Regions from separate parts of the Lacrimispora sp. 38-1 genome, predicted to be linked through region 3. Evidence: riboswitches for the same ligand, from Rfam matches in the RefSeq annotation. Region 3 holds a riboswitch; each other region holds the start of a gene.
What was found. A riboswitch is a leader RNA that binds a small molecule or an ion and turns the genes downstream of it on or off. The one in region 3 is predicted to bind thiamine pyrophosphate.
Positions count from the first base shown of each region.

Region 1: linked by a shared signal. The riboswitch ahead of thiS (sulfur carrier protein ThiS) and the one ahead of thiT (energy-coupled thiamine transporter ThiT) in region 3 are both predicted to bind thiamine pyrophosphate.
Region 2: linked by a shared signal. The riboswitch ahead of thiM (hydroxyethylthiazole kinase) and the one ahead of thiT (energy-coupled thiamine transporter ThiT) in region 3 are both predicted to bind thiamine pyrophosphate.
Region 4: linked by a shared signal. The riboswitch ahead of thiC (phosphomethylpyrimidine synthase ThiC) and the one ahead of thiT (energy-coupled thiamine transporter ThiT) in region 3 are both predicted to bind thiamine pyrophosphate.

Region 1 is NZ_JBANEW010000099.1:252,104-259,690, forward strand. Features, by position in the region: gene V7D18_RS26800 (PHP domain-containing protein) at 1-588, opposite strand, end outside; gene V7D18_RS26805 (hypothetical protein) at 1,152-1,397, opposite strand; gene V7D18_RS26810 (GNAT family N-acetyltransferase) at 1,671-2,099, shown strand; TPP riboswitch at 2,794-2,913, shown strand; gene thiS (sulfur carrier protein ThiS) at 2,970-3,164, shown strand; gene thiF (thiamine biosynthesis protein ThiF) at 3,166-3,807, shown strand; gene V7D18_RS26825 (thiazole synthase) at 3,831-4,604, shown strand; gene thiH (2-iminoacetate synthase ThiH) at 4,616-5,869, shown strand; gene V7D18_RS26835 (thiamine phosphate synthase) at 5,862-6,461, shown strand; gene V7D18_RS26840 (DUF3788 domain-containing protein) at 6,499-6,903, shown strand; gene V7D18_RS26845 (DUF4489 domain-containing protein) at 7,011-7,499, opposite strand.
Region 2 is NZ_JBANEW010000043.1:205,301-212,887, reverse strand. Features, by position in the region: gene V7D18_RS09340 (Acg family FMN-binding oxidoreductase) at 1-264, opposite strand, end outside; gene V7D18_RS09335 (TetR/AcrR family transcriptional regulator) at 261-923, opposite strand; gene thiD (bifunctional hydroxymethylpyrimidine kinase/phosphomethylpyrimidine kinase) at 1,000-1,782, opposite strand; gene thiE (thiamine phosphate synthase) at 1,779-2,417, opposite strand; gene thiM (hydroxyethylthiazole kinase) at 2,404-3,228, opposite strand; TPP riboswitch at 3,298-3,405, opposite strand; gene V7D18_RS09315 (HD domain-containing phosphohydrolase) at 3,442-6,048, opposite strand; gene V7D18_RS09310 (helix-turn-helix domain-containing protein) at 6,231-7,136, opposite strand; gene V7D18_RS09305 (aldo/keto reductase) at 7,199-7,587, opposite strand, start outside.
Region 3 is NZ_JBANEW010000055.1:142,901-150,487, reverse strand. Features, by position in the region: gene V7D18_RS14835 (cation-translocating P-type ATPase) at 1-1,473, shown strand, start outside; gene thiT (energy-coupled thiamine transporter ThiT) at 1,559-2,230, opposite strand; TPP riboswitch at 2,260-2,358, opposite strand; gene V7D18_RS14825 (DMT family transporter) at 2,520-2,945, shown strand; gene V7D18_RS14820 (helix-hairpin-helix domain-containing protein) at 3,047-3,673, shown strand; gene V7D18_RS14815 (response regulator transcription factor) at 3,694-4,392, shown strand; gene V7D18_RS14810 (DUF6320 domain-containing protein) at 4,464-6,320, shown strand; gene V7D18_RS14805 (alpha/beta hydrolase) at 6,351-7,379, shown strand; gene rlmH (23S rRNA (pseudouridine(1915)-N(3))-methyltransferase RlmH) at 7,391-7,587, shown strand, end outside.
Region 4 is NZ_JBANEW010000066.1:27,308-34,894, forward strand. Features, by position in the region: gene trpB (tryptophan synthase subunit beta) at 1-1,068, shown strand, start outside; gene trpA (tryptophan synthase subunit alpha) at 1,061-1,834, shown strand; TPP riboswitch at 1,893-2,001, shown strand; gene thiC (phosphomethylpyrimidine synthase ThiC) at 2,087-3,394, shown strand; gene thiW (energy coupling factor transporter S component ThiW) at 3,420-3,971, shown strand; gene V7D18_RS19590 (class I SAM-dependent methyltransferase) at 4,267-5,097, shown strand; gene V7D18_RS19595 (glycoside hydrolase family 2 TIM barrel-domain containing protein) at 5,154-7,587, opposite strand, start outside.

The sequences.
Region 1 (7,587 bases), on a different contig from region 3:
TTTAGAAAGCTCCATTGCTAAACTAGCGTAGTATTCTGTTAGAGAATATGATGGTTTATGTCCAAAAAGTTTAATCGCATCGGGATGAGCTATACCGTCATATATGCCACTTTTAGCAAGTGAAACAGATGTTTCAAAATATCTATGGTATATTTCATCGACATTAATTCCATTCCAATGCTCCTCCTTATGGTCAAAGGCAAAATCATCAACAAAATGAACGCTACCTAGCAAAAAATCAAAATCTTTATCTTTAGTTAATTCTACAACTAAATCTTCAAACTCTTTGAAATAGCATATCTCAAGACCAAACTTAATCTTAACAGGGAATTGATTGTTTCTAATTTGCTTGATTAGTGACAAATATTTTTCCAGTTTCAGAACTCCTGCTTTTCTGTGAAACCATGTATCTACATAATTGCTATAAGCACAAACAGAATCGTACATAGGAACAAATTCTTCAAACCGATAACAATGCTCAAGTAGCCAAATCTCATCTAATTGCTTTTCAACTGCTTTGTTAACAAATTGATTTACCCATTCATACGTATATTCTCCTCGTTCAATATGAATATGACCGTCTACCATACTGCCACTTCCTTATCTGATTTTTTGTTAGAGAAAATAACTTCACAAATAAAATATTCAAATATCCAGTCGGGCAATTCCTTATGCCACTTATCCTTTTAGCAAACTACGTTTTGTCGCTTTTCTAATCTCCTGCTTGCCTCATTACTAGATATTTTAATGCAAAAACGACAAAACCATGCCTATTCGATTTGTCGTTTATAGGGTTTTGTCGTTTTTAAATTATCTGCGATAAAACCATTCCTACCCAGTCTTTATAAGGGTTCCCGGACTTCCGGAGTTTTGTCGGTAATTTTTCGGTTATATTTACTACTATTTTGTCGTTTTTCTGTATATTTCCCAGATAACACAAAATTCTTATTCAGTACGTAACCACCCAGCAGGCTGCTTTCTATCTGCACCAACATAATAGAAAGTCCAGATAATGGGGATTTATATTAAGTATATTATACAGCACCTTTTTATAAAATTCCACATGAAACGCTGTTGAATTTACGCAAACAATATCCTTACGTTTTATAAATAGAAAAAATGGTCTCCTTGATTTTTCAAATAAAAACAACTTATTCATACCAGTCAATCCAATTCTCACCGCAATATTCTTCTATAAGTTTAACAACTCTACTAATATATCTTTTAGATGAATCCGTTTCATTATTTGCCGGATACCATAAATTGACTTGGCCAAATCCAAATTTATTTTCTTTTGTCCTTGGTGCCCACCATTCGGTCTTTTTAAATCTAACACTTCTGGAGAGTAAGACAACATTCTCTTTTTTTGCTAAAATATTGTATAAATTAGTAAACACTTTACCATCTTCATGCTGTAGCTTTACTGCCTGATGATTTCGAAAGACCGTGGCATACTTATACCATCCAACATATTTTGATGTTTCTCTTTATCCCGGCTTATGGCTATCTGGAAGAGAAAATAAACTATTTTGTTTTCAGGTTTTTGGTATTAGTTAAATTAGAATTTAACGTATTAGTGTACATTGAAAACTTAATATTGATAGTTAGCAGGTTTGATGATATTCTACTTATAAAAAGATTATTACACTGGTTTTATGGAGGTGACAAAAATGTCTATAACTATTTATAATGATTGTGATGAACAAGAGTTTTTTAATTCAGTTCGTATAAATGGAATGCTTGAGCACAATATGAAAAAAACAAACGGTAAATTAAAAGTACCAAATATAGAGTTTACAAATATAGCACGAAATGAAAAGGAAGTTATTGTGGGAGGTGTATCGGGATCTACTTATCTCTCATCCTTAGAAATAGAGGTTCTTTGGGTGCAGGAAGCTTATAGAGGACAAAAAATAGCATCACGTTTATTGGAAGTAATTGAACATCAAGCAAAAGCCTCCGGATGCCAGATTGCTCACCTGACGACATATTCTTTTCAAGCTCCACTTTTTTATCAAAAGCAAGGATATGTTATTTGTGGGGAAGTCAACGGTTTTCCAGATGATATCAGACTATATACATTAAAGAAACAGTTATAATTTATAGTAAATATTATGAGCATAATGTAAGGCCAATAAAATTGAATATGTAAAGAGAATTCCTAACTATCAGTATAAACTGGTAGTTTTTTATTGTAGTTAATCCAGAAAACTGAAATTTAAAGGAGGTATTATGATAATTTTTAAAATGTTTATAGGATTTATCTGTTTTGCGTTTCTCTGCCTGAAACTTCCTGCCATTTAGTTTGGTCATTTTATGGTATTCCTTAGGTGGAAATTGATTGATCTGCGTAAGAAATTAAAGTTGGAAAAGCAAGGAATCGTTGTCTTTTCGCCCCTTTGGGCTTAAAATGTTTTGCGGCAGGCAGGGAGCCGGGAAAACCATGACTATGGTGTGGTATTTAGTACCAGAATGCACCTTTGGAGAGCTTAAGTGATCTGTTAAAATACCACAATTGTGATGATGGTATGAAATTTGCAATTGATGAAATACAGAACGAATTCTCTTCTGCTGTTACAAAGGATTTCCCGGAAACTTTGTTAAGTGAAATTTCAATGCAACGTAAGCAGAAAATAACCATTTTATCATCTTCACAGGTGTTTACCCTTGTTGCATCTCTCCCGGCTTCTTCCTCTGATGCACCTGAACGGAAATGCAGCATTCAAAATAAATCTCTTTTTCCTTTTATTTGTCTTGCATAATCACACGTATAGTAGTATTATTATTCATAACAATTTAATACCGGGGAGCTTGCGGGTGTTTTTACCCAAACAGGCTGAGAGGAAGGTGTGACTTTCGACCCATTAACCTGATTTGGATAATGCCAACGTAGGGACGACTGAATTTATAAGTAATATGGGAAGTTGCCAATCAGGCAGCTTCCTATTTTTTTAAGGAGGATTAAAATCATGATAAAAATCAATGGCATTTTTCATGAAGCAGCAGGAAAAACTCTGGCAGAATATCTGGCAGGTACCAGATACAATCCCAAGCGGATTGCTGTTGAATGGAACGGAGTAATCGTTACAAAAGAGCATTATGAGAAAACAGTACTTCAAAATGGTGATGTTGTTGAGGTAGTCAGTTTTGTAGGAGGAGGTTGATATGAACAACATTCCTACAATGGATGAAATGAGGAGAGCTCTTGACAATCGGAACGGAAAGTCTTTGCAGGATAAGTTCGCAAGCTCCACTGTCGCTATCTGCGGGCTTGGAGGTCTTGGATCAAATATTGCTGTTTCCCTTGCCCGTGCAGGCGTGGGCAGGCTGATTCTGATTGATTTTGATAAAGTGGATGTTTCTAATCTCCACCGCCAGCAGTATAAGGCTTCCCAAACCGGTTGTTTCAAAACAGAGGCTCTTGCTGCAAACTTAAAGGAAATCGCACCATATATAAGAGTCATCACACATACCAGGAAAATCGATGAGAATAACTTTAATGAAATGCTTTGTAATGCGGATATCATTTGTGAGGCCTTCGATGGGGCTGAGGCTAAAGCTATGCTGGTAAACAGTGTGCTGGAAAAGATGTCTGAAAGGTATCTGATCGCCGCTTCCGGAATGGCAGGAATTGATTCCGCTAACGTTGTAAGAACCAGAAGAATTACAGATCATTTCTACCTCTGTGGAGATGAAGTTAGTGATGTAGAGGATAATATTGGACTTATGTCCTCACGAGTCATGTTGTGCGCCGCACATCAGGCACATATGGTGCTCCGCATTCTTGCAGAAAAATATGAAGCTTGAATTACAGAAAGAAGGTAGACATTATGCAATCAAACGACAAACTGATTATTGGCGATCAGGAATTTAGTTCCCGGTTCATTCTGGGTTCCGGAAAATATTCCCTGAGCCTGATTGAAGCAGCGGTAAAGGATGCCGGTGCAGAAATCATTACCCTTGCCGTTCGCCGAGCCAATACGAAAGAACAGGAAAACATTCTGGATTACATTCCGAAAGGGGTCACACTGCTTCCCAATACTTCCGGCGCAAGAGATGCCGGGGAAGCAGTGCGAATCGCCAGGCTTGCAAGAGAATTAGGGTGCGGTAACTTTGTGAAGATTGAAATTATGCGGGACTCCAAATATCTGCTGCCCGATAATCAGGAAACCATCAAGGCCGCAGAAATTCTTGCAAACGAAGGATTTGTGGTTTTGCCTTATATGTATCCCGATTTGAATACAGCTCGTGATCTGGTGAGTGCTGGTGCTGCTGCTATTATGCCGCTTGCTTCTCCCATCGGCTCCAACAAGGGACTCGCTACACGGGAGTTTATTCAGATCTTAATAGATGAGATCGATCTTCCAGTCATAGTTGATGCCGGCATTGGCCGGCCTTCCCAGGCTTGTGAGGCAATGGAAATGGGCGCCGCGGCAATTATGGCAAATACTGCTCTTGCTACAGCCGGGAACCTCCCTCTGATGGCATCTGCATTTCGTCAGGCAATCGATGCGGGAAGAAAGGCATATCTTTCTGGTCTTGGAAGAGTTCTTGTACGCGGAGCAGCTGCCTCCGACCCTCTGACCGGTTTTCTGCATAACTAGGGGGGCATTATATGGAAAATAAATTTTTGGTTGATTCTGAGTATTTGTCAGAAGCCGTTCTTGAGAAGAAACATCTACTGGAAACGGATCCGTCATGCCGCAAAAATCACATGGAGTATCTGCCTGGAATGGAACAAATTCAATCCGGTATCTGCGAAAAGGTTATATCTCAGATGAAGTCCTATGACTACTCCCAATATACTGCAAAAGATGTTATGTCAGCATTGGATCATGAGATTTGTTCGCTGGAAGATTTCAAAGCGCTGTTATCACCTGCGGCAGAATCCTTTCTTGAGCAGCTGGCCCGCAAAGCGAGACTGGAAACCAGCAGGCACTTTGGCAATACAGTATATCTTTTTACTCCGCTGTATATTGCAAACTATTGTGAAAACTACTGTGTGTATTGCGGATTTAACTGTTATAACCATATCAGACGTATGAAGCTGAGCATGGAGCAGATTGAGCATGAAATGAAGATTATTGCAGACAGCGGTATGGAGGAAATCCTGATACTTACAGGAGAAAGCCGTACTCAGAGTGATGTGGCCTACATTGGTGAAGCCTGTAAGCTGGCCCGGAGATTTTTCCGCATGGTTGGATTGGAAATATATCCGGTAAATACAGACGAGTATCGGTATCTCCACCAATGTGGAGCAGACTATGTAACGGTGTTTCAGGAAACCTATCATGCAGATAAATACGAAACCATACATTTATATGGGCACAAGCGGGTGTGGCCCTATCGTTTTGATGCGCAGGAACGAGCTCTCAGAGGCGGTATGCGGGGCGTAGGATTTTCTGCATTGCTGGGCCTTTCCGATTTTCGTACGGATGCACTTGCCAGTGCACTTCACGTGTATTATTTACAAAGAAAATACCCGCATGCAGAAATGTCCCTTTCCTGTCCCAGACTTCGCCCCATCATTAATAATGAGAAAATAAATCCTATTGATGTGGGTGAAAAGCAGCTTTGTCAGGTCATCTGTGCTTACCGCATTTTTCTGCCGTTTGTGGGAATTACTGTTTCTTCCCGTGAGAGTGAGGCTTTCCGCAATGGTATTGTAAAAATTGCAGCCACGAAAGTTTCTGCAGGAGTTTCAACAGGAATTGGCGATCATGAAAGCAAATACAGGGGAAAGGAGTCAGACGGAACACAAGGCGATGAACAGTTTGAAATTAATGACAGTCGCAGCTTCAAAAAAATGTATGAGCACATTTCTAAGGAAGGCTTGCAGCCCGTTTTGAATGATTATCTCTATGTTTAATATTTATTGTATTACCAGCCGGATTTTGTGTAAGGAAGATTTTCTGCATCGAATAGAAAAAATTGCTCTCAGCCATCCTGCAGGTATCATCCTCCGGGAAAAGGACTTATCAGAGGTACAATACAGGCAGCTTGCAAAACAGGTCATTCAAATTTGTACAAAGCACCAGATTCCATGTGTACTTCATAGTTTTGTTGATACTGCCATAGAGCTGAATGCGGAGGCGATACACCTTCCGCTTCCGAAAATGCGGGAAATGACCGATGTACAGAAGAGGCACTTTAAAATAATTGGTGTATCCTGTCATTCGGCAGAGGAGGCCAAGGAAGCTGAGAGACTTGGCTGTACTTATATTATCGCCGGGCATATTTTTGCAACCGACTGCAAGAAGGGATTACCCGGGCGGGGTGTCCGCTTCCTGGAATGTATTTGCAAAAGTGTATCTATACCAGTTTATGCGATCGGAGGGATTGAATGTAATAATGCCCGTTCTGTCTGTAAAGCAGGAGCCAAAGGAGCCTGTATCATGAGTGGGTTTATGACATGCGATGATGTAAAGTCGTTTTTGATGAGCTTTGAATTAGAAAATTAAAAATCCGGTAAATATATGATTGAATGGAGGTAAGACTATGTATGAAAGAATGCTTGACAAATCAATTCGCCCCGATATCTCTCAATTGGTCGAATGGTGTGGCACGAGTGGAATGCTATTTTCTGATCTGGATCGATTTATGGCGGAGGAAATATGTGCGCAAAGCGAGATACGCTTTCCTTACGGAAATAGCTACGGATGGTGCGTTACTTACCGCAGAAAGAAAAAGCTTCTTTGTGATATATTCGCTGAACGTGGTGCTCTTAATATTATGCTCAGATTATCCGATGATTCATTTCAAAAAGCGTATCCTTTCCTTTTAGAATATACGCAGGAACAAATAGACGCGAGATATCCCTGCGGTAACGGAGGCTGGATACATTATCGAGTAACAACCAAAGAGCATCTTGATGATATCAAGAAACTATTGGTATTAAAATGAAAGATTTATAATGGATTTTTTAAATCCGGGAGGAAGATATATGCAGTTCTATATTGCTTCTTATTAAATTATTGTAACTGCTGCTCTGGATATCCTCCCTGGCATTTTTAACTACATTGTACATTGCTAACCGCTGTTGCAGAAATAATTGAGTTTGTTATAATAGCTCCTGAAGTGGTAACTAAAGGAGTTACATCTACTGTATATGTGCAACACTCTTCTGTATTAAAATCACTATCACATACAAAGAATGAAAATGTTCCGGCACTCACAAAATTTGAAATATCTGAAAATATCCATCTTTGTCCAATAGGGATATTTTGAATCATCTTGTTACAATGCCTATTAATCTGAAACATTAAAAGTATTGAATCAGTCTGTGGTTGTATCAAAGTTATATTACATACAAATTCAATTTTTATTATTTGATTGCATAATGCAGATATATTTAATGGCAGGCTTATAATAGAAATTTGTGTATTTGGGGCACCTACTGGTATTGTCACTGTTCCAGTTGATACACATTTTAAAGTAACTGAGCTTTGCTTACAAAGTTCATTATCATTATGAAAATGATTTGGAGATAATAAACTCATACAAATAAACTCCTTTCAATAGTTAGCTTTCTCTGTATATATAAAATTACTAATAGCTATCTACAAACTGGATATTAATATATATTAC
Region 2 (7,587 bases), on a different contig from region 3:
GTAAAGTACCATGGGATCTGCTTTATCCAGCTTCACTTTCCACGGCTGCATATTATGGTTGTTTGCAGCCAGCAGTCCGGCTGCTGCCAGCCGTATTCGCGGATCTGTATACTTTGATGCATAATTTTTATCCCATGGTTCTAAATAAGACTGCTTCATAAATCCTCCGCCAAGTATAAATAATCCAAACAAAAGTAATAAGATCAAACCGGCAGCGCTGGTAAATATCTTTAAAAGGATCTTTTTGCATGACCTGATTTTCATACCCGGCTCTCCTTAACAGTAACAAGCCCGAGTAAAAGCTGGAAGCACTCTTCTAAGAATTCCTCCACACTAATATGGTGATAATTCTCCAGATACTCCTTTTTCCTGCCTCCTGCATGAAAGGCTCCTACGGTAAATGCCCATAAGATCAATGCGGTTTTCTTACAGTCCATATCACTTTTAAGGCTTCCGTCATTCTTTCCTTTTTTTAACGCTTCTGTAAGATAAAAAAGGACTTCTTCACCCAGACGGTAACACTCTTCTTTGGAATCCCCGCTGACTCCGGCCTGATTCCCTTCATCCTTTGCCTCATACTCCATAATTGCCTTAAAGTAATCTTCATATTTGTCACGGAAGGAAAATAAGGTGTAGAAAATACAGCGAAGCTCTTCCAGTGCACCGGCTGGTTTTTCTTTTTCAAACCCTTCTTCCATCATCTTGAGAAGTTTCCTGTAACCTCTGATCATAATTTCGAAATAGATCTGTTCCTTGCTGTTAAAATACACATAAACAGTTCGTTTGCTGAATTCCGCTTTCTTCGCAACGGCATCCATGGAAGAATTCTCATATCCGTTTGCAAAGAAAACTTTCTCAGCAGCATCAATAATATCCTTTCTCTTAATTTCTTTCTCCAGTTGCTTTCGTTCTTCCGCTCCCAATTGCTGTTCCTCCTGTAATTCCGTTATTTTCAAAAAGTAAACTTGTAGTTTACTTAATACTATAACAGTTTACAGTTTATGTCAATCCCCACATATGATTTAACGGACCGCTGCCCTTACCGATATTTAACTGGTCATTTAAAGCTCCGGTAATATACGCTTTGGCATTTTTTACGCTCTGTTCCAGGGAACAGCCATTTGCAAGGCTGCAGGCAATTGCAGACGACAGCGTGCAGCCGGTCCCATGCGTATTGGGATTGTCAATGCGTCTGCCTGTTATCCATATCATTTTTTCTTTTGTATACAAAAGATCATCGGAACTCTCCGTTAAATGACCTCCTTTTATCAGGACTGCGCAGTTCAGCTTTTGAAAGATTGCCTCCGCCGCTTTTTCCATGTCGCGTTTGCTGCCGATTTTCATATTCCAAAGTGCCTCCGCTTCCGGAATATTCGGTGTGACAAGAAGGGCCATAGGCAGCAGTTGGGTAACAAGCGCATCCATCGCCTTTTCAGAAAGCAGTTTCGAGCCGCTGGTTGATATCATAACAGGATCAACTACCAGATTTTTCACGCTGTATTCTGTCAGCTTTCCCACAATCGTCTCTATAATCCCGCTGTTTGAAACCATACCGATTTTAACTGCATCCGGAATAATGTCTGTAAAAATACAATCCATCTGCTGTCCTGCAAATTCAGGTGTCACATCCATAATTGATGTAACACCTGTGGTATTCTGGGCGGTCAGAGCCGTTATTACACTCATTCCATATACCTTGTGGACAGTCATTGTCTTTAAATCTGCCTGAATACCGGCGCCTCCGCTGCAGTCGGAGCCCGCAATCGTCAAAACCTTTTTCATAAAACCGCCTCCTTTGCCAGGGATAAAAGGGACTTCACTGCCTGTTTCTTATCCCTGGCAGCAAACACTGCGGAAATCACGGCTACTCCGTCAATATTGCTCCCTTTCAGCTTTAAGATATTATCCTCATTAATTCCTCCTATGGCAATGACCGGAATGGATACGGAACTGCAGATTTCTTTTAAAGTCTCAAAGGAAACGGGGCTGGCATCGGTTTTTGTAGAAGTTTCAAAAACTGCTCCCACCCCGATATAATCTGCACCGTTTTTTTCAGCCAGAAGTGCCTGTTCTTTTGTCTGGGCGGATACTCCAAGTATCTTGTCATCTCCGATCAGTTCCCTGCATTTTTTTGCCTCTAAGTCCTTCTGGCCTACATGAACCCCGTCTGCTCCCACAGCCAGAGCAACTCTAATGTTGTCATTGATCACAAAGGGAATTCTATACTTTGATGTAATTCTTCTAATCTCCTTCCCTTCGGCTACAAAGCTGTCAAAATCAAGATTTTTTTCCCTCAGCTGGATAAAGGTAGCACCAGTTTCCAGGATTTCCTCCACCTGCTCATGAAGCCTGCTGCTGCCAAGCCACGTCCGGTCAGTGACCACATACAAAAGCATGTTTTCTTTAGATACATTCATACTTTGCACCTTCTTCCAGCATTTTTTCATCCAGTCCGCTCATTTCATCAATCAAAAGCATACGGTATGTACCGGTGCCTCCATGAAGCTCACACATTCTCTCATATGCCCGTTCACCGCACAAACCCATCCCGCATACGGCAGCTGCTGATGCGTTAAAAATATCACCGGGATTGGCACCAATATAGCTTCCGGTAACAGCGGAAAGCATACAGCCCGTTCCAGTCATTTTACTCATCATGGAATGGCCGTTTCTGATTGCATACACATGGGCCTTATCTGCCACCAGATCAATGGCACCAGTAATCACAATGACAGAGCCGGTTCTTTTTGAAAACGCTCTTGCAAATTCTGCCACACTCTTTAAATTCTCCTCTGTTACTTTATCAGCTTCACAGGCATCTACTCCTGAGGTTCTACCTTCTCCTGCAGCCAGAAATTTAATTTCAGATATATTTCCTTTAATCACGGAAAATTTTATCTCTTCCAAAAGCTGAAATGCTGTTTTATTCCGATATGCTGATGCCCCTGCTCCCACAGGATCCAAAACAACAGGAAGGCCGCATTTATTTGCTGTTTTTCCTGCTGCAGTCATGGACGCAGCCGTTCTCTCATTCAGGGTTCCCATATTGAGCACCAGAGCAGAAGAAATAGCAGTGATGTCACGGACCTCATTGATGTCATCCGCCATAATCGGGGATCCTCCGCTGGCCAGTATGATGTTGGCGCAGTCGTTTACAGTCACATAGTTTGTGATTGCATGAACCAGTGGTACCTTGTTTCTTACATTTGTAATGATCTGTTCAAACATTTTCTTATCTCCTTTTCCTGGTTTTGAGGGAAAAAAATGAGATATGCCAGGAAAGACATATCTCATGATATTCAGTAAGAGTGGCTGTCCCTACGTTGGCATTACCCAAATCAGGTTAAACGGGTCGAAGTTCAAAACTTCCTCTCAGCCGGGTCACCAGCTCCCCAAAACTATATTGATTTTTCTCGATTTTAACACAGCAGACATCCGAAGTCAATTCAATCCGATTACATGATTGACAAAAAAATCAACCAGCTCCGGATCAAACTGCTTTCCTGCACCCCGGATCAGTTCATTTCTTGCATAAGCAGCCGGCAGTGCCCTCCGGTAACTTCTGTCACTTGTCATGGCATCGTAGGCGTCAGCAATAGATATAATTCTAGCATACAGCGGAATATCTGTTTTGCTTCTTCCCTTTGGGTACCCCTTTCCATCCCACCGTTCATGGTGGCATAAAACAATCTCTGCTATTTCCGACATATTGGGGGAGGTGTTTAATATGCGGTATCCAATTTCTGAATGCTTGCGGATCTCCTGATATTCATCTTCTGTTAGCATACCCGGTTTATTCAGCAGCGCTTCCTGAATTCCAATTTTTCCGATGTCGTGGAGCAGCCCGGCTGCCTTAATCTTCTTAATGTCACTGTCAGGCATCCCCATCTGTCTGGCCATTGTTTCACAAAGTTCTGCTACCCTCTGGGAATGCTGTTCCTCCCTTGGATTCTTTTCATGAAGGGTGTTTAATATAATATCCAGTGTTTTGCTTCTTCTGCTGTAAGCCTCATATAATTTGTTCTGATACATCTCATCTTCTGCCAGCTTCACGGCATTTAGAACTGATAAACCAGAATCCGTTATAATGCAATAGCCGAATGAAACCGACAGCTCGATTCCATTGATGGTCTCGCCTGCACATTTTTCTTTTAATTCCCGGATATACTGTTCTGTCTCCGCTTTCTCAGTCTTTTTTAAAATAATAGCAAACTCATCTCCGCCTACACGGCTGATCAATTCCCCTTCCTTTTCAGAATCCGCCAGTATTTCAGCAAATCGTTTCAGCATATAATCTCCATATTCGTGGCCAAAGGAGTCATTTACCATCTTTAATCCGTTGAGATCGGAAAAAATAACGCTCATTGGATAATTTTCTTTCCGGTCCAGTTCTTTCGCTTTTTTATCAAAATACCTTCTGTTATGCAGTCCGGTCACCTGATCATGATAACTGATTTCTTCAATTTCCCTGATATAATTATGAGTTTCCGTTATGTTTCTGGCAATTGCAATGACTTTATCATCAAACCATTTTACAATCCTGAGTTCATGATATTCTTTGACCTGTCCACTGGTCCATTCATATTCAATCTTCTGGTTCTCTCCAGTAAGAAAAACCTGGCTGATCAGCTCACTTCCCTTTGCCGCGATGCGGCGGGGCATCACATCTTTAATATTTTTACCGATAAACTGATCCTTTTTAAAAAACAAATGATCCATATCCCCGATACCGTCTAGAAATACCCCTTCTTTGGAAATGACGAATACCGTGTCCGGAATGGCTTCCATCAGGGAATTTGCATATTTCAGACTGTGATACATCTGGGTTTCCCGCTCTGTTAAGATCTGATTCTGCCGGATTAACTGTTTCTGGGAATCGACATTCTCATTCAGAGACTGATTAAGCTTTTCACTGCTCTGCTTTATCTGCTGCTTCATTTCTTCAAGAGACTTTCCTATTAATCCGAATTCATCTGATCTTGTTACCAGCTCACTGCTCACTTTCTGGTCGAGCCGGCGTTCTCCAATGCTTTTTATTTCTCTTAAAATAGCGTTTACCGGACGGTCAATAATTCTGTCCGTGAGAATAAAAACAGTGAAAGACATAAACAGCAGAGAAAGACCGAAAATCCATATAAATGTGTCTGACAGCTGACGCAAAGGCTGATTAATGGAACTCTCCGGAATCTCAAAAACAATTTTCCAGCCCAGGTCATTGAGCGTTTTATAATACAGACTGATCTTTTGTTTATTCCGGTGATAGGAAGTGCTTCCATCCTCATTGGAAATGATTTCAGAAACTGCTAAAAGAAAGGACTGATTTTCTGAATCGTATACGCTGCCTTTTGCCTTCACCACAGCTTCGTCTTCCGCAGCAAGATAGGTTCCTTCCCTGTTAATAATATAGGTTGTACCGTCATATCTGGCAATGTAGTCTGAGATAAATTTCTGCATGGAAGACAGACCTACATCAACAGTAACACAGCCGATATATGTTCCGTTTTCGTCTGTAACAGGCTGAGAGCAGGTAATCATATACAAATTGGAGGTCTGGTCATAGTACATATCAGTCCAGACAGTTTTTTCCGTCTTTTTTGCAAGAGTGTAATAATTCTGTGAAAAGTAATCGTAATCAGAGCTGCTGTATTCGAAAGTTGGAATAATCCGGTCACCATCCCTGTACACATAGGGTCCCATATATTTTTGGGACTGATCATACAGATAAGGTTCAAACCAGAATCCAGCCCCTAAAATAAACGGATTATCCCTGACAACCGGCTCTAAAATATGAATGTAATAATCAGGGGAATAATCTTTGTACCCATTCCCCGCAAACACTGCCAGAACACGTGATATTTCAGCAGCATCATTCATGTTTTTTTCAATAATATTTTTCTGTATTTCCTTTTCTGCAGATATTCTCTCACTGGTCTCATGATCAACGATCCTCTTTGCTGTCCGTACACTTGCACTATAACTCAGCATGATGACCACACATAATACCGGAATAACGATCAGAAGCATTTTCATTCGTATATGGCTAAGCATACCATCACCTCTATCATATGTATTCTGATTCAACCCTTTTATCTGTCATCCCATTCCAGCATTCTTTCAAATATTTTAATTATATTATCGTCAGGTTGTCAAGCAGAATAAAGTTACCTGTCATAAAAAATAGTAAGCCATAAATGATTATACTTCATCTATCGCTTACTTTTAACTTTTAATCACAATCTATGATGTTTTCGATAATCCAGAGGACTGACTCCTGTCTGCAGCTTAAAAAATTTAGTGAAACTGGAAGGCTGCTCAAACCCAAGTTTACCAGCTATCTGATAAATGGGTTCTTTTGTCTTTATCAGTAATTCCTGCGCAATATCAAGTACCTGTAGCTTTATATATTCCTGAGTTGTCTTTCCGGTTTCTTTTTTCAGCATATCAGACAGATAATTGGGTGAATAGCCCATAGCTGCAGCCAGATTTTTGACACTGGGCATTCCGTTCTGTTCAATGGTCTCCTTACTGCACTGCTTCTTTAGAATCTTTTTAAAATTTTCAACTGATTCTTTACAAACTACGGTTCTGGTTAAAAACTGCCTTCCGTAATAACGTTTGGCATAGTTTAGCAAAACCTCAAGATTTGATACAATTAACTCCTTGCTGTATATATCTATATTTCCGCTGTATTCCGTCTGTATATTTTCAACTATACTTTCAATGGTATTCTTTTCAAGATCTGACAGCTGTAAAGCTTCATTTGCTTCATATTCAAAAAAGCTGTATTCAGACATCTTATTCCAAAGGGTTGTCCCTCTGATCAGATCTTCATGAAAGCAAAGCATCCAGCCGTTTGTTTTTCCATTTTCCCGTTGTTCTCCTATTGTAAGCATCTGCCCTGGTGCTGTAAAAATCAGGCTTCCTTCGTGAAAATCAAAATATTTTCTTCCATATCTCAACTCGCAGTCAGGATTGTTTTTTAAGGAAATCATATAATAATTAAGCATAAACGGAACATTATAATAATTGTCACTGAGTTTAATATTATCTAAATCTATTAATGTAATTAAGGGATGCTTCGGTTTACCATACCCTAACAATTCATGCAATAACGAAATAGAATCAACAGTTATCATATTTATTTCACCAACCAATCTTTCTAAGCATGGTTTAGTCAAATCAGCGGAAGCTTTGTCTGTTATTTATCAAACTTCATAAACCTTTTTATAAAGAACCGAAGTGGTTTATAATAAAATCCTTCCATTGATTTCGTCACCTGATTTAATTCTTCACTGATTTTTATATGCTGGGGACAATGGGATTCGCATTTTTTACATTTCACACAAAGAGAAGCGTTGTGGGGCTGGTTCTTAATGCCGGTCTGCATAATATATTTTCCAATGGCTGCAAATTTCCCTTCTATCTCCATGTCATTGTAGCAGGAAAAACAGGTCGGGATATCCACTCCTTTCGGACACGGCATACAGTAATTACAACCGGTACAGGGGACCTTAATTGTCTTATCAAGTATTTCTCTCACCTTGCCAAACAGCTTAAAATCATCTTCTGTAAAAGCATTTACTTCCG
Region 3 (7,587 bases):
GCCCTGGTCAATGATGCATTTAAAAATGGTTTGTCAAAGCCGGAGCTGGCAAAGGAATATGTAAGAATTGGAGAAGCACCCTTTGATTCCGTCAGAAAGATGATGTCAACGGTTCATAAAAAAGCAAATGGTACAGTGATACAGTTTACAAAAGGTGCGCCGGATGAGGTTTTAAAACGATGCACCAGGGTTTATACAGGCGGCGGCATCGCTGATATGACAGATGAAATGCGTGAAGCCATTTTAAAAGCAAATAAAAGCATGGCGGATAATGCGCTCAGGGTTTTGTGCGGTTCCATGAGAGAGTGGGGCAGCGCTCCTTCGGCCGTTGAGCCGGAAATACTGGAAAAGGATCTGGTGTACCTGGGTCTTTCTGGAATGATCGATCCGGTACGTCCTGAAGTAAAAGCAGCGATTACAGAATGCCAGGAAGCAGGTATCCGGCCGATTATGATTACCGGAGACCATAAGGATACAGCTGTTGCCATTGCAAAAGAGCTTGGAATTCTTGAAAATGAAAGCATGGCGGTTACTGGTGCTGAGCTTCAAAAGATCTCTGATGAAGAACTGGAAAAGACAATAAAGAATTATTCTGTTTACGCAAGAGTTCAGCCGGAACATAAGGTACGTATTGTCAGGACATGGAAGAAGCTTTCCAAAGTAACTGCCATGACAGGAGATGGTGTGAACGACGCACCTTCCATTAAAGAAGCGGATATCGGTGTGGGAATGGGAATTACCGGAACAGATGTTACAAAAGATGTTGCAGATATGGTGCTGGCCGATGACAATTTTGCGACTATTGTGGCCGCTGTGGAAGAGGGACGCCGTATTTACGATAATATCCGCAAGGCGATCCAGTTTTTACTTTCCTCAAATCTTGCAGAGGTAATTGCCGTATTTGTCGCCAGCCTTTTAGGGTTTACAATTTTAAAGCCGGTGCATCTGTTGTGGATTAACCTGATTACAGACTGTTTTCCTGCCATTGGTCTTGGTATGGAAGCAGAAGAAGGCGATATTATGAAACGCGCTCCAAGAAGTCCCAAAGATGGCGTATTTTCCGATGGCATAGGGGCCGAAACAGCATTTCAGGGCTGGATGATCGCGATCCTTACTCTGGCTGCGTACTTTATCGGGCATTATATGGAAAGCGGAGTATGGGAGATTGCGGAGAGTTCCGATGGTATGACGATGGCATTTTTAGCCCTGTCTCTTCTTGAAATGTTTCATTCCTTTAATATGCGTTCCAGAAAGGAATCCATCTTTCAATTAAAATCACGGAATAACTTTCTGACCGCATCGTTAGCGGTATCCTTTGTTTTGACAACTGCCGTAATTTATGTTCCGTTTTTAAGAGAAGCATTTTCATTTGAGCATATTTCATTTGTAGAATATCTTGTAGCGATATTGATTTCCGTTTCCATCATTCCGATTGTGGAGATTATGAAACGGTTGAAGCATAAAAAGAAATAAGTGTAACAACGAAAAATACCGTCCGGATGGACGGTATTTTACACTTGTATGTCTGACTTCAGGGGCGCACGTACCCCGCTAAACTTTAACCATTTACCGCCTGACGTTTCATCTGGCTGATGGCTTCGATGACCGGAGGCAGATATAATATTACTATAGTAACAACCATCTCAGGAACAATATAGGTGGCGTTATATCCAAAGGTATATAAAAGCGGGTTCATGCCTTCCGGTGCATAGGAAGCAAAGAATATATAACCGGATATAACATGGCAGAGGTATCTGCCCAAAACACCTGTAACATAACCAGGAATCAGACCATACTTTCTATTATGAAATAATCCCGAAAGTCCCAGGCATCCAAATGCAACCGGATAGTCCAGGAGGAACTGAACGGGGGCATAGATATATGGCTCCACAATAAATTGAAGAATTCCGTATGCCACTCCTGTCATGATTCCGGCCTTAACGCCGTAGATATAGCCGGTCAGACAGATGAACAGCATGGAGAACAGTGTGATGGAACCTCCAAACGGGAGTGAGGCAAATTTGATGAAAGAAGCCACCAGCGCCAGTGCCATCGCGCCTGCGCAGGTTACCATCTGGCGGGTTTTCAGCTGTCTTGTAGGCAGGTTTTTGCCAGTAAGCAGATGAAGTCCAAGCAGAATCACCAGAAGCGCAGCAACCACCAGACCGTATCCGCCTGGTTTTAAGAAGTATTCTCCGGATTCCTGAGAATAGGTTAGAAAAAATGACATTAAAAAACCTCCTTTATATGCACAGGAGGGGACTACTACTATTGCTTCCTTCCGCCGGCATTATCCGGTTCAAGTAGTAAGGGTCAGGTAAATACCATTCTCAGCCTAAGGCTCCCCCAGCGTGTCATAATTTTTTCATTTCGGTGTGAGTATAACTGAAATAAAAGGGATTGTCAAGCTATTTGAACCTGTAAAAATAAGTATAAAAAAGTAAATTAAGCACAACCTAGTAAAGCAGTGCATCATTGCATTTTTTCGGATTAAAAATACAGATGCGGAGGTTGTGTATATGACAGGCTTTATCATAGCTCTGATATCAGGAGCGCTAATGAGTATACAGGGAGTATTAAATACGGGAGTGTCCAAACAGACAAGTATGTGGGTGTCCACCGGCTGGGTTCAGCTGACCGCCTTTTTAACCTGCCTGATTTTATGGTATTTTTCAGGAAGGGACGATATTTCAGCCCTTCTTACGGTTCACCCCAAATACATGCTGATCGGAGGTATTCTAGGCGCATTCATTACTTATACAGTTGTAAAAAGTATGGGGACCTTGGGTCCGGCTAAAGCCGCGCTGATTATAGTAGTATCCCAGATAGTGGTGGCTTATGCAGTGGAGGTATTTGGATTATTCGGTGTGGAAAAAGTGGGATTTGAGTGGAAAAAACTGATTGGGGCAGTTGTAGCCATCATAGGCATTATAATCTTTAACTAATTTGGAAATAGTGCTTGTATTTACTTATTTCTTTAGGTAGAATAGGTACAAGGGCTGAGGATGGGATCCTTTTTTGCAAAATTTTGTAAAGGGAGGATTCCATGAACTATCATAGGATTAAGATCGCAGCCATAGCTATATGTGTAATCATATGCAGCATCTGCTATGGCTTAAACAGAAATCATATATACCCGGAAGAAAAAGCTTTTGTTTCTATTCAGGAGCCGCCTGTTTCCTCAATGGAGGAAACTCCGGCCTCGGATTCCCTGAAAGCACCGGAAGAACCGTCACGTATTTGCTATGTACATATATGCGGAGAGGTGGTTTCTCCGGGAGTCTATGAGCTGGAGGAGGGAAGCCGTATTTTTCAGGCTGTCGCGGTGGCCGGAGGCTTTACGGAGAATGCAGCTGCCGATACGTTAAACATGGCAGAGCAGGTCAAAGATGGTATGAAGATTCAGGTGCCGGATCAGGAGGAAGCCAAAAGGCTTTTGGATCAGGGAACATCTTCCTTGAAAAATATACCGGAAGGCAGTCATAAGGTGAATCTTAACACGGCAGGTAAGGAAGAACTGATGACTTTAAGAGGTGTCGGAGAGGCAAAGGCGGATGACATCATTCGTTACCGGGAGAGTCACGGCGGATTTCAGAAGATTGAAGATATTATGAAGATATCAGGGATTAAGGAGGCAGCCTTTCAGAAGATAAAAGACGATATAACGGTTTAAATAGAAAACAGAGGTGCAAAATGGCAAGTGTTTTAGTAGTAGATGACGAAAAACTGATTGTAAAAGGAATGAGATTCAGTCTGGAGCAGGACGGTATGGAAGTGGACTGTGCCTATGACGGTGAGGAAGCCATTAATCTGGCAAAGCAGAAGGAATACGATGTAGTGCTTTTGGACGTTATGCTTCCAAAGTATGATGGATACGAAGTTTGTCAGGCGATCCGGGAGTTTTCCGAGATGCCCATCATCATGCTGACAGCCAAGGGCAATGATATGGATAAGATTCTCGGGCTGGAGTACGGAGCCGATGACTATATTACAAAGCCCTTTAATATTCTGGAGGTAAAAGCCAGGATTAAGGCAATCATGCGGAGAAATGCCAAGAAGGGCAGACGGGATCATAAGGAAGACAGCCATCTGGTGACAGCCGGTGATTTAAAACTGGACCGGGATGCCAGACGGGTCTTTATCGCAGATAAGGAGATCAATTTAACGGCCAAGGAATTCGATCTTCTGGAACTTTTAACCTGCAATCCCAGTAAGGTTTACAGCAGAGAACAGCTGCTTACTTATGTTTGGGGAAACAAGGCGATGGACACAGGCGATGTCCGTACGGTAGACGTTCATGTAAGGCGTCTGAGGGAGAAAATCGAGCCCAGCCCCAGTGATCCCAAATATGTGCATACCAAATGGGGTGTGGGATATTATTTCCGCGTCTAGTGAAAAAAGGAGGATTTCTTCCGGGAAGCCGGAGAGATCCGCCTTTTCTTAAATTAAGGAGTGCTGATACGATGAAGAAAAGCCCGCAGGGTGAACGATGGAGAAGGCTTGATAATACGGCAAAGATTTTTCCGGTCATAGCCGATGAAAATTTAAGTAATGTGTTCCGGATCAGCGCTGAGCTGAAGTGTGAAGTGGTTCCAGGAACCTTGCAGAGAGCATTAGAGGAAGTTCTGCCGCAGTTTGAAGGATTTTCGGTGAAACTGCGGAGGGGTTTTTTCTGGTATTATTTTGAACACAACAGCCGGATGCCGGTCATTGAGCGGGAGACCACTTACCCCTGTAAGTATATTGACCCACACAGCAACCAGCTTTTTTTATTCCGGGTCACTTATTTTGGCAGGCGGATCAACCTGGAAGTATTTCATGCTGTCACAGACGGACTGGGTGCCGTTAATTTCTTAAAGGCACTGGTTTACCGCTATCTTGATCTGGTAAAGGATTCAAGAACTGGTCACAGGGCGACCCAGAAGATTTCTTCCGATGTTTCCATGAATGTGGAGGACAGTTATGTCCGCCATTATAAAAAGATCCGGAAACAGAAATACAGTTCTGCAAAAGCGTATCATATTACCGGAGAATATCTCTCCCTGGATGAGGAGAACATTCTTCACGGCTATATAGGTTTAAAAGAGATGAAGGCAGTGAGTAAGCGTTACGGAGTCAGCATCACCCGGTTTTTAACCGCTGCACTGATCTGGTCAATTTATCAGGAATATTTAAAAAAGAAGCCGTCTGAACATTCCATTGGTATCAGCATTCCCATCAATTTAAGGAATTTTTTCGGTTCTGAGACAATGGCTAATTTTTTTGCTGTGACTCTGGTGGAATTTCTTTCATCCGGAGAGAATCACACGTTTGAGGAAATATTAAGCGTGGTCAGCACCCAGATGGATGAGAAAATTACAAAAGAGAAGATGGAGGAGACCATTTCCTATAATGTTTCCAGTGAGAAGAAGTGGTATCTGCGCATCACCCCTCTGGTGATAAAATGGCTTGCTTTGAATCTGATATTCTGGAAGAACAATGGGGCATATACCATGACACTGTCAAATATCGGTCCCATCGAAATGGATGAAGAATATGCAAAAGAGATTGAACGCTTCACCATGATGATCGGAGTTTCACGCAGACAGCCAATGAAATGCGGAGTCTGCTCTTACGGGGGTGAGGTTATCGTCACCTTCAGTTCTGTTTTTCAGGATACAAGGCTTGCGGATACGTTTTTTTGTTTTCTGAAGAAAGAAGGGATTCCGGTAGAGCTTGAAAGCAATGGAGTGCCGGACCACAGAGATGATAAGGGTCAGTATCCCCAGATCCGGTATGATAAAGAACGAATGAAAAAGATTGCCAATGTTTTTTATGGAATCATGATTTTTGCAGCGGCTATTCTTGGCGTTATTAACCTTGCTACCTATTCCGGCTCCATATGGTCCGTGATTGCAATCGTCTTAATGGCTTATTCCGTCATGACAGTCCGGTATTCCTTTATGCGCCATTCCAATCTGGCAGGGAAGGTTGTCATGCAGACCATAGCGGCAGAGATCGTATGGTTTTGCATTGATCATGTAACGGGGTACAGCGGCTGGTCGGTAAACTATGGCATACCAAGTACCATATTGTTTGCGGACCTGGCAGTGGTATTTTTGATTCTTGTAAACCGAATGAACTGGCAGAGTTATTTCATGTATCAGATTGCAGTTACCGTTTTCAGCTTTATTCCGCTTATTCTATGGGCCGCAGGGCTGATTACCAGACCGCTTATGTCCATTGTGACAGTGGCAGTGACCGTGATTATTCTTGCTGTAACCATTGTTTTGGGAGACCGGAGAGTAAAGAATGAGCTGATCCGGCGGTTTCATATATAGAAAATGCTGTCTGGAAAGGAGGTATGACACATGAGAAGAAAAAAGGTGAGTGTGATGGGAAATCTGGTAAGAGATATGATGCAGAATGTAATGGAGACTTCTTTTAAGCAGCCAATCCAGAGCGGAGAGCTGAGAAAAAACCCGGTGGAGCCTGCCTGGGTATGCCCTGCTGGATATGAATATGAAATTATAGAAAAATGTCATTTAAAGATGGAGTATTTAAGACCTGTGGGAGTGGTTACCGGACGCGTGATTCTTCAGCTTCACGGAGGCGGTTATATCGGTCCCATGAAAAATATTTACCGGAGATTTGCAGTCCGGTATTCCAAGATAAGCTACGGAGGAGATGTACTGACTCCGGATTACCGGGTGGCTCCCGAAGATCCCTATCCGGCTGCTTTGCAGGATGCCGTTTCAGCCTACCAGTGGCTTTTACAGGAGAAGGGGTATGCCCCCGAAAATATTGTAATAGCAGGAGATTCGGCGGGCGGAGGTTTAGGTCTTGCCCTGGGCCTTTATTTAAAGGATAACCACCTGCCTCTTCCGGGAGGCTTTCTCACCATGTCTGCCTGGACGGATTTAACAAACAGCGGAGAAAGTTATCAGGTTAATTATGAGCTGGATCCGCTTTTTGGCAATTCCACCCATAACATGCTTTATGATTCCACCTATATCGGAGAAGCGGATCCGCTGGAACCATATATCTCTCCGCTGTTCGGGGATTTTAGCGGTTTTCCTCCGGTGCTCATGCAGGTGGGAAATTTTGAGGTTCTATTAAGCGATACCCTTATGGTGGGGGAGAAGTTAAAAAAAGCAGGTGTAAAATGCCGGATATCCGTCTTTGAAGGAATGTTTCATGTATTTCAGATGGGGCTTGATTTAATACCGGAGAGCCGGGAAGCCTGGGAGGAAGCGGAAGAATTCTTACGTGTTGTTTATCATATTAATGTAAAGCCGGAAGGAAAGGTTGTCCGGAAGGTGAAGACAGGACAGAAACGGTCTGCGAGAGATATCACCGGCTTTTTAATTGCCATGATGAAGAAAGAATTGAATGGATAGAGGAGATACGAATGAAGATCACATTGGTGACTGTGGGAAAGATAAAAGAAAAATTTTATACCGACGCCATAGCCGAATACAGCAAAAGACTGAGCCGGTACTGTAAGCTGGAGGTGATCCAGGTGGCAGATGAAAAAACACCCGATCACGCCAGTGAGACGGTAGAACGGCAGATTAAGGAGAAGGAAGGCGAGAGAATTCTTCTCTC
Region 4 (7,587 bases), on a different contig from region 3:
GCAGAGTTAAAGACACTGCATGAAACCTACACAGGAAGACCTTCTCTGCTTTACTACGCAGAGAAAATGACAGAGGATCTTGGCGGTGCAAAGATTTATTTAAAACGGGAAGATTTAAACCACACCGGATCCCACAAAATCAACAATGCACTTGGTCAGGTTCTTCTTGCAAAAAAAATGGGAAAAACCCGTGTCATCGCAGAAACCGGTGCAGGCCAGCACGGAGTGGCTACTGCTACTGCCGCAGCCTTAATGGGGATGGAATGTGAAATCTTCATGGGAAAAGAGGATACGGACCGCCAGGCATTAAATGTATTCCGTATGGAGCTTCTGGGTGCAAAGGTTCATCCAGTTACCAGCGGTACGCAGACCTTAAAGGATGCGGTAAATGAAACTCTCCGGGAATGGACCAACCGGGTGGAGGATACCCACTACGTTCTGGGTTCCGTCATGGGACCTCACCCATTTCCCACCATTGTGCGGGACTTCCAGAGCATCATCGGAAAGGAAGTCAGGGAGCAGATCTTAAAAGCAGAAGGAAAGCTTCCCGACATGCTGATCGCCTGTGTGGGCGGAGGCAGCAATGCCATGGGCCTGTTTTATGATTTTATTGGAGACAGCTCTGTTAAGCTGGTGGGCTGTGAGGCTGCAGGACACGGCATTGATACAGATAAAAATGCTGCCACCATCTCCACAGGAACCGTGGGTATTTTCCATGGTATGAAATCCTACTTCTGCCAGGATGAATACGGACAGATCGCTCCGGTTTACTCCATCTCAGCAGGACTTGACTATCCGGGAATCGGACCGGAGCACGCCGCACTGTTTGATACCGGAAGAGCAGATTATGTTCCTGTTACCGACAACGAGGCGGTAGATGCATTTGAATATTTATCCCGGAAGGAAGGAATCATACCAGCCATTGAAAGCGCCCATGCCGTGGCTTATGCCAGAAAAGTTGCACCTTCCATGGGAAAGGACCAGGTTATCGTCATTAACTTATCCGGCCGAGGAGACAAGGATGTGGCCGCAATTGCACGTTACAAGGGGGTAGAAATCTATGAGTAGAATCAGTGAAGCATTTGCAAAAGGGAAAGCATTTATCCCGTTTATTACAGCCGGTGACCCGGACCTTGCAATTACAGAGCAGCTGGTTCCTGCCATGGCTAAGGCAGGTGCCGATATCATAGAACTGGGAATTCCTTTTTCTGATCCGGTTGCAGAGGGAATCGTGATCCAGGAAGCTGACCAGCGCGCCCTTGCCTCCGGCACTACCTCAGATAAAATTTTCGAAACTGTCACACGCATTCGGCAAAAAACAAATGTGCCCCTGGCATTTATGACTTACATTAATCCCATATTTGTATATGGAAGCGAGCGTTTCATTAAAAATGCGGCAGAATGCGGCATCGATGCTCTTATCGTGCCAGATATGCCTTTTGAAGAAAAGAATGAACTTCATCCCATCTGCCAAAAGTACGGGATTGACTTAATTTCTCTGATCGCTCCCACTTCTAAGGAACGGATTACGGCCATTGCTTCAGAAGCAGAGGGATTTGTTTACTGTGTTTCTTCCATGGGCGTAACAGGTGTGAGAAAGGAAATCACCTCTGACATCGGAGATATGGTTTCTCTTGTAAAGAATTCCAAAGATATTCCCTGTGCCATAGGCTTTGGAATTTCCACACCGGAACAGGCGAAGGAATTAAGTAAATATGCAGATGGTATTATCGTGGGAAGCGCCATTGTGAAGCTGGCTGCCATGCATGGAAAAGACTGTGTGGAACCGATCTGCAGCTACATAAGAGAGATGAAATCTGCAATAACTGATTGATCCTCCCACTTTGATTAAGCAAATTCCACTTGACATTCATTTAGACCGGTGCTACACTAGTGCCACAAGAGGGAGCTCGTATGCGGGCTGAGAGGAAGTTATCAAACTTCGACCTTTATAACCTGATTTGGGTAATGCCAACGTAGGGATTTATACGAGACGGATGTATTGATCTGGGCCTGTACCTGTTGGTATGGGCTCTTTTTTTGTCCAGAGCCGTAAATCCCTCCAAATAATGAAGGAGGACTACATATGAATTACACCACACAGATGGATGCCGCAAGAAAAGGCATTATGACGCGGGAAATGGAAATCACAGCGAAAAAAGAAGGGATTAAACCGGAGGAGCTTATAAAGCTGATTGCACAAGGTAAGGCAGTTATCCCTGCCAACAAACACCATACCTGCCTGGAGCCAAACGCCATCGGTTCCATGCTGAAAACAAAAATCAATGTAAATCTTGGAACTTCCAGAGATTTAAATGACATGGATCTGGAATTAAAAAAGGTAGAGGATGCGGTTTCACTGGGGGCTGAATCCATTATGGATTTAAGTTCCTTCGGAGATACAAGGAAATTCAGGAAACGGCTGACAGGAGAATGCCCGGCCATGATTGGAACGGTGCCCATTTACGATGCCGTTGTTTATTATCATAAGCCTCTTAAGGAGATAACTTCTGAAGAATGGATTCAGATTGTGGAAATGCATGCCCTTGACGGAGTGGATTTCATGACTATTCACGTAGGCATCAACAAGCAGACAGCGCACCGTTTTAAAGAGGCAAAACGCCTGACTAATATTGTATCCAGAGGCGGTTCCATCATCTTTGCCTGGATGGAGATGACTGGAAATGAAAATCCATTCTATGAGCATTATGACCGTATTCTGGAAATCTGCCGGGAACATGATGTGACATTAAGCCTTGGAGATGCCTGCCGACCTGGCTGCATTGCGGATGCCTCTGATATTTCCCAGATTGAAGAGCTGGTTACCCTTGGGGAACTGACCCGCCGTGCGTGGGAAAAGGATGTACAGGTAATTATTGAAGGACCAGGACATATGCCCCTGGACCAGATCGCCGCCAATATGAAAATCCAGCAGACTATCTGTAAGGGTGCACCTTTTTATGTACTGGGGCCTCTCGTCACTGACATTGCTCCCGGATATGATCACATTACCGCAGCCATCGGAGGGGCCATAGCTGCTGCTGCCGGAGCTTCTTTCCTCTGCTACGTGACCCCTGCGGAACATTTAAGGCTTCCTGATGCAGATGATGTGAAGGAAGGCATTATCTCTGCCCGGATTGCAGCCCATGCTGCTGATCTGGCAAAAGGCATCAAGGGTGCGAAAGAATGGGATTACCAGATGAGTGATGCAAGGAAACGGCTGGACTGGGAAGCAATGTTTGCTCTGTCCATTGATCCGGAAAAAGCAAGAAGGTATCGTGCATCTTCCAAACCGGAAAAAGAAGATACCTGTTCCATGTGCGGTAATTTCTGCGCTATGAAAAATATGAACCGGATTTTAGACGGAGAGATTGTCAACATCTATGACGAATGATATTGACTTAAAAGGAGAAAAAATCATGAATCCGAAAACAAATTTAAATAAAGCTGCTGTCACTCAGACCTCTGCAGGAGTTACCATAAAAAAATTGGCGGCTGGCGGAATGCTGGTAGCACTCACCGTTTCGCTCTCCGGCTTTTCCATTCCCATCGGAGCCTCCAAATGTTTCCCGATTCAGCACCTGGTAAATGTACTGGCAGGGGTATTTTTAGGTCCTGCTTACGGAGTTGCCATGGCATTTGTCTCATCTCTCATCAGAAACTTATCCGGTACCGGAACGCTTCTGGCTTTCCCCGGAAGCATGGTGGGGGCATATCTCAGTGCGCTTCTGTTTAAAAAGACCGGAAAACTTCTTTTGGCCTATGTGGGAGAAATTACAGGAACCGGGCTGATCGGCGCTCTTCTCAGCTATCCGGTTGCAGTGCTGATACTGGGAAAGGAAGTTGCAGTTTTCTTCTTTGTTGTTCCCTTTCTTATGAGCACAGTGTGCGGTACTCTGTTTGCCGCCTTTTTATTAGAAACGTTTCGCAGGCTGGGTCTGCTTTCCTATCTGCGCCAGCTGATTAACTGATGGTTTATGATTGACAAAACGTGTATACTGCAATATGATTAAAAGGTAAAAATAATAAAAAGAGGTGAAGAAATTCCGGTATATCAGATGTTATAAATTCGCAGACATGGATATAGCTGGAAAAGAGTAAAAAAATCAATGGAACAGACGAAAATTAAAAGCTGAATTGTCAGCCTTATTTTTGTGCCTGCTTTTTGATTTTATTTACTCTCAGTCTTTTCTTTATCGATTTAAGAACAGCCGCGGAGTAATGTCCGCGGCTATTATTTTACCAATTTATAAGGAGGCGCTCATTATGCTGTATGAAATCAAAGATTTATTAAAACGACCTGAATTATATCAGGAAACCAGTATTCCTTTTTGGGATGATGAATACATTTCCAGACAAATGCTGAAAGCCCATCTTGATCCGGAATTTGACGGTGCCAGCCGAAAGCTGGATTTTATCCGGAAATCAGCGGAATGGATTGCCAAAACGGTTCCGCCCAAAGACTATCCCCTGCTGCTGGATTTAGGGTGCGGTCCCGGAATCTATGGAGAATTCTTTTCAAAATCCGGATTTAATGTAACCGGAGTGGATTTTTCCTCACGTTCCATTGATTATGCAAAAAAATCAGCTGCTGAAAAAAAGTTAAACATCGATTATTCCTGTCAGAACTATCTTTCCCTTGAATTAAACCGTACATTTGATTTTGCAGTAATGATTTACTGTGATTACGGTGCTCTTTCTCCTGAGAAAAGAAAAATCGTTTTAAAACAGGTTTATGACCGTTTAAAACCAGGAGGTAAATTTTTGTTTGATGCTTTTTCCTTAAATGAATTCGATAGTTTCCAGGAAAAACAGATATGGGATATTCATGAAAGCAACGGTTTCTGGCGGGAGGATGAATATGCTGAATTGAAAAGATGCTGCAAGTATCCTGTTAATGTAACCCTGGATCAATACGTCATTATTTCAAAAACAGGAGCTTCTGTTTACTATCTCTGGAATACCTATTATACAGAAGCGACTCTGATAAAAGAGGTGGAAGCATCTGGCTTTAAAGTCTGTGGTACATATGCAGACGTGTCTGGGACTCCATGGAAAAAGGAAAGCCCAACAATTGCGGTGATTTTAGAGAAATAGTATAAGGGGAGGTGCTTATGCATCTCCCCTGTCTTCCATATTTTCGTATTTCGAATTTATTTCATGGAACCGTTCCGGTTACTTCCGGGCACCATCTTAAACTCAAATGTAAATTCTTCTTCCTCAAACATATATTCTTTCCGGAGTTCCGGTCCGCAGCTTTCCGATCCCATTCCGTTCTGCCGGTAGTCCACACAGAATTCTGTAAAGCCGGAAGGAATCAATTCATAATTATGGGCTTTTTCCGTCAGTTCCTCCTGTGTATATTCTGATGCATGGAAAGAGAATGCCTTATGAGCTGCAACAGTGAGTGACAGACTGCCTCCCTCTATGGTTACAAAGTCACAATCACTGCGGCTTCCGTTTTCCTGTGGTCTTAAATAGTCCTCATGCATTTCTTTTACGCTGGAAGAAAACAGACCATGATAGCTGGCATTTTTCTTATCTATATAGTTTTCGACAGGGCCAAGTCCGAAATAGGTCACCTGATCCATCTGTTTTGAAAGGAACAGTCTGAGACCAAACCGTGGAAGTTCCGGAAACTCCTTATCTCTCTTTACATCCAGCTTTCCGCTTAAAGCGCCATCTGCTCCGATCGTCCATAACGCATCAATCATTAAAATCCGCTGAATGGGTGCTGCTACCATAGACATCACAGTGGATATTTCAAGGCAGCCTTCTTTTTCTTCCCATCTGGTTTCATACCCTCTGGAAGAAGCACGGTGATAGTGAGCCTCCATCCATTTACTTTTAATATCACTGTCATTATCCGTAGGTGCTCTCCAGATATTAATTTCCATAGGACGTTCCAGAATGGAATGGTTTTCAAAGTTCATTTTCTGAAATATTCCTGTCAATTTACTGTAGGTGTAGAAAAAGCTTTTCCCATTAATATGAATATAACGATCGTCTTCGCATACCTCAAATGCTCCGTCCTTCACTTTTTCGTCTAAGAGTGCTGCTGCCGTCTGGTTTCTCATATCTTCGTTTTTCAGCAGAATCTCATCAAATCCAAGAAGGCTTCCTGCTTCTACAAGAGCACTGCTTTCCTTCAGATAATAACTTACCTTTAAGTAACATTTACCTGCTGCCGGAACCTCAAAGTTCAGCGGAAGTCTGCACTCCTGCCGGGGCATAAGCTCGGGCATATCAGCTTCCCCCACAACTTTCTTTGCCTTTAACTCACCATCGCAGGTCATCTCATAGGTGATATATCCATATTCTTTAAAATTGGTGAAATGAAGGTAATTATGAAGCGTCAGTTCTTTTTTCTCCTGATCAAAGGAGACTACACGTACCGGGCGATTTACATTCTTAAACTCCATCAGACCCGTATGCGGTCTTCTGTCCGGATATACAAGACCATCCATACAGAAATTGCCGTCATGAGGATATTCCCCATGATCTCCTCCATAAAGATACATCGGCTTACCGTCAATGGTTCTTCCCTGGTAAATTGCATGGTCACACCATTCCCATACAAAACCGCCACATACACGGTCGTACTGTTCAAACACCTGGAAGTAACCTTCCAGATCCCCAGGTCCATTCCCCATGGCATGACTGTATTCACACAGGATAAATGGCTTTGCAGTCTCACGTTTGGTGTATTCGATAATTTCTTCCAGGCTGGGGTACATCCGGCTGAATAAATCGATATTGGAGAAATCATAAGTTTTATCCACAGCCCGGTATCTGGCACCCTCATAGTGAGTAAGCCTGGTGGGATCGTAAGACTTTGTCCAGGAAAGTGCCGCTTCAAATGTGCAGCCGTAAGCGCATTCATTTCCCATAGACCAGATTACTACGCAGGGACGGTTCTTATCCCGCTCGACCAAAAGCTTTGTCCTGTCAACGGTCGCCTCCGTAAATTCCGGATTGTCCGCAATAGCGCGGTTCCAGCGGTCACGCCATACCTCCGTAGTACGGGTCTCCATATAAATATAGCCGGTACCATGGCTTTCATTATCTGCCTCATCAATGACATAAAATCCATATTCATCACAAAGCTGATAGAACTGAGGCGCATTGGGATAATGGCTGGTGCGGATAGCATTTACATTATGCTGCTTCATAAGTCGCAAATCACGCTTCATCTGATCCAGGCTGATTGTAAAACCGGTAACCGGATCGCTGTCGTGGCGGTTTACACCATGGAACTTAATTTTCTCACCGTTTAAATATACCACACCATCACGATTGGTAATTTCCCTGATTCCCAGACGGTCAACGATTGCTTCCTGGCCGGTCTCAAATACAACCGTATAAAGATACGGGTTTTCTGCATTCCAGAGCACAGGATTTTCTATATCAAATTTTATCTTTCCTTCTGCAGGATATCCCTCTTTTCTGGCAACGGTATTCCCGTTTCTGTCTGTTACGGTTACTGTCACTGGAATCTCTTTACCGCTAAAGGTAATTGCAGCCTCAACATGAGCCTGGCCACCTCTCACAGATGTAGTGAGGAAGTAATCAAAAATCCCTTCTTCC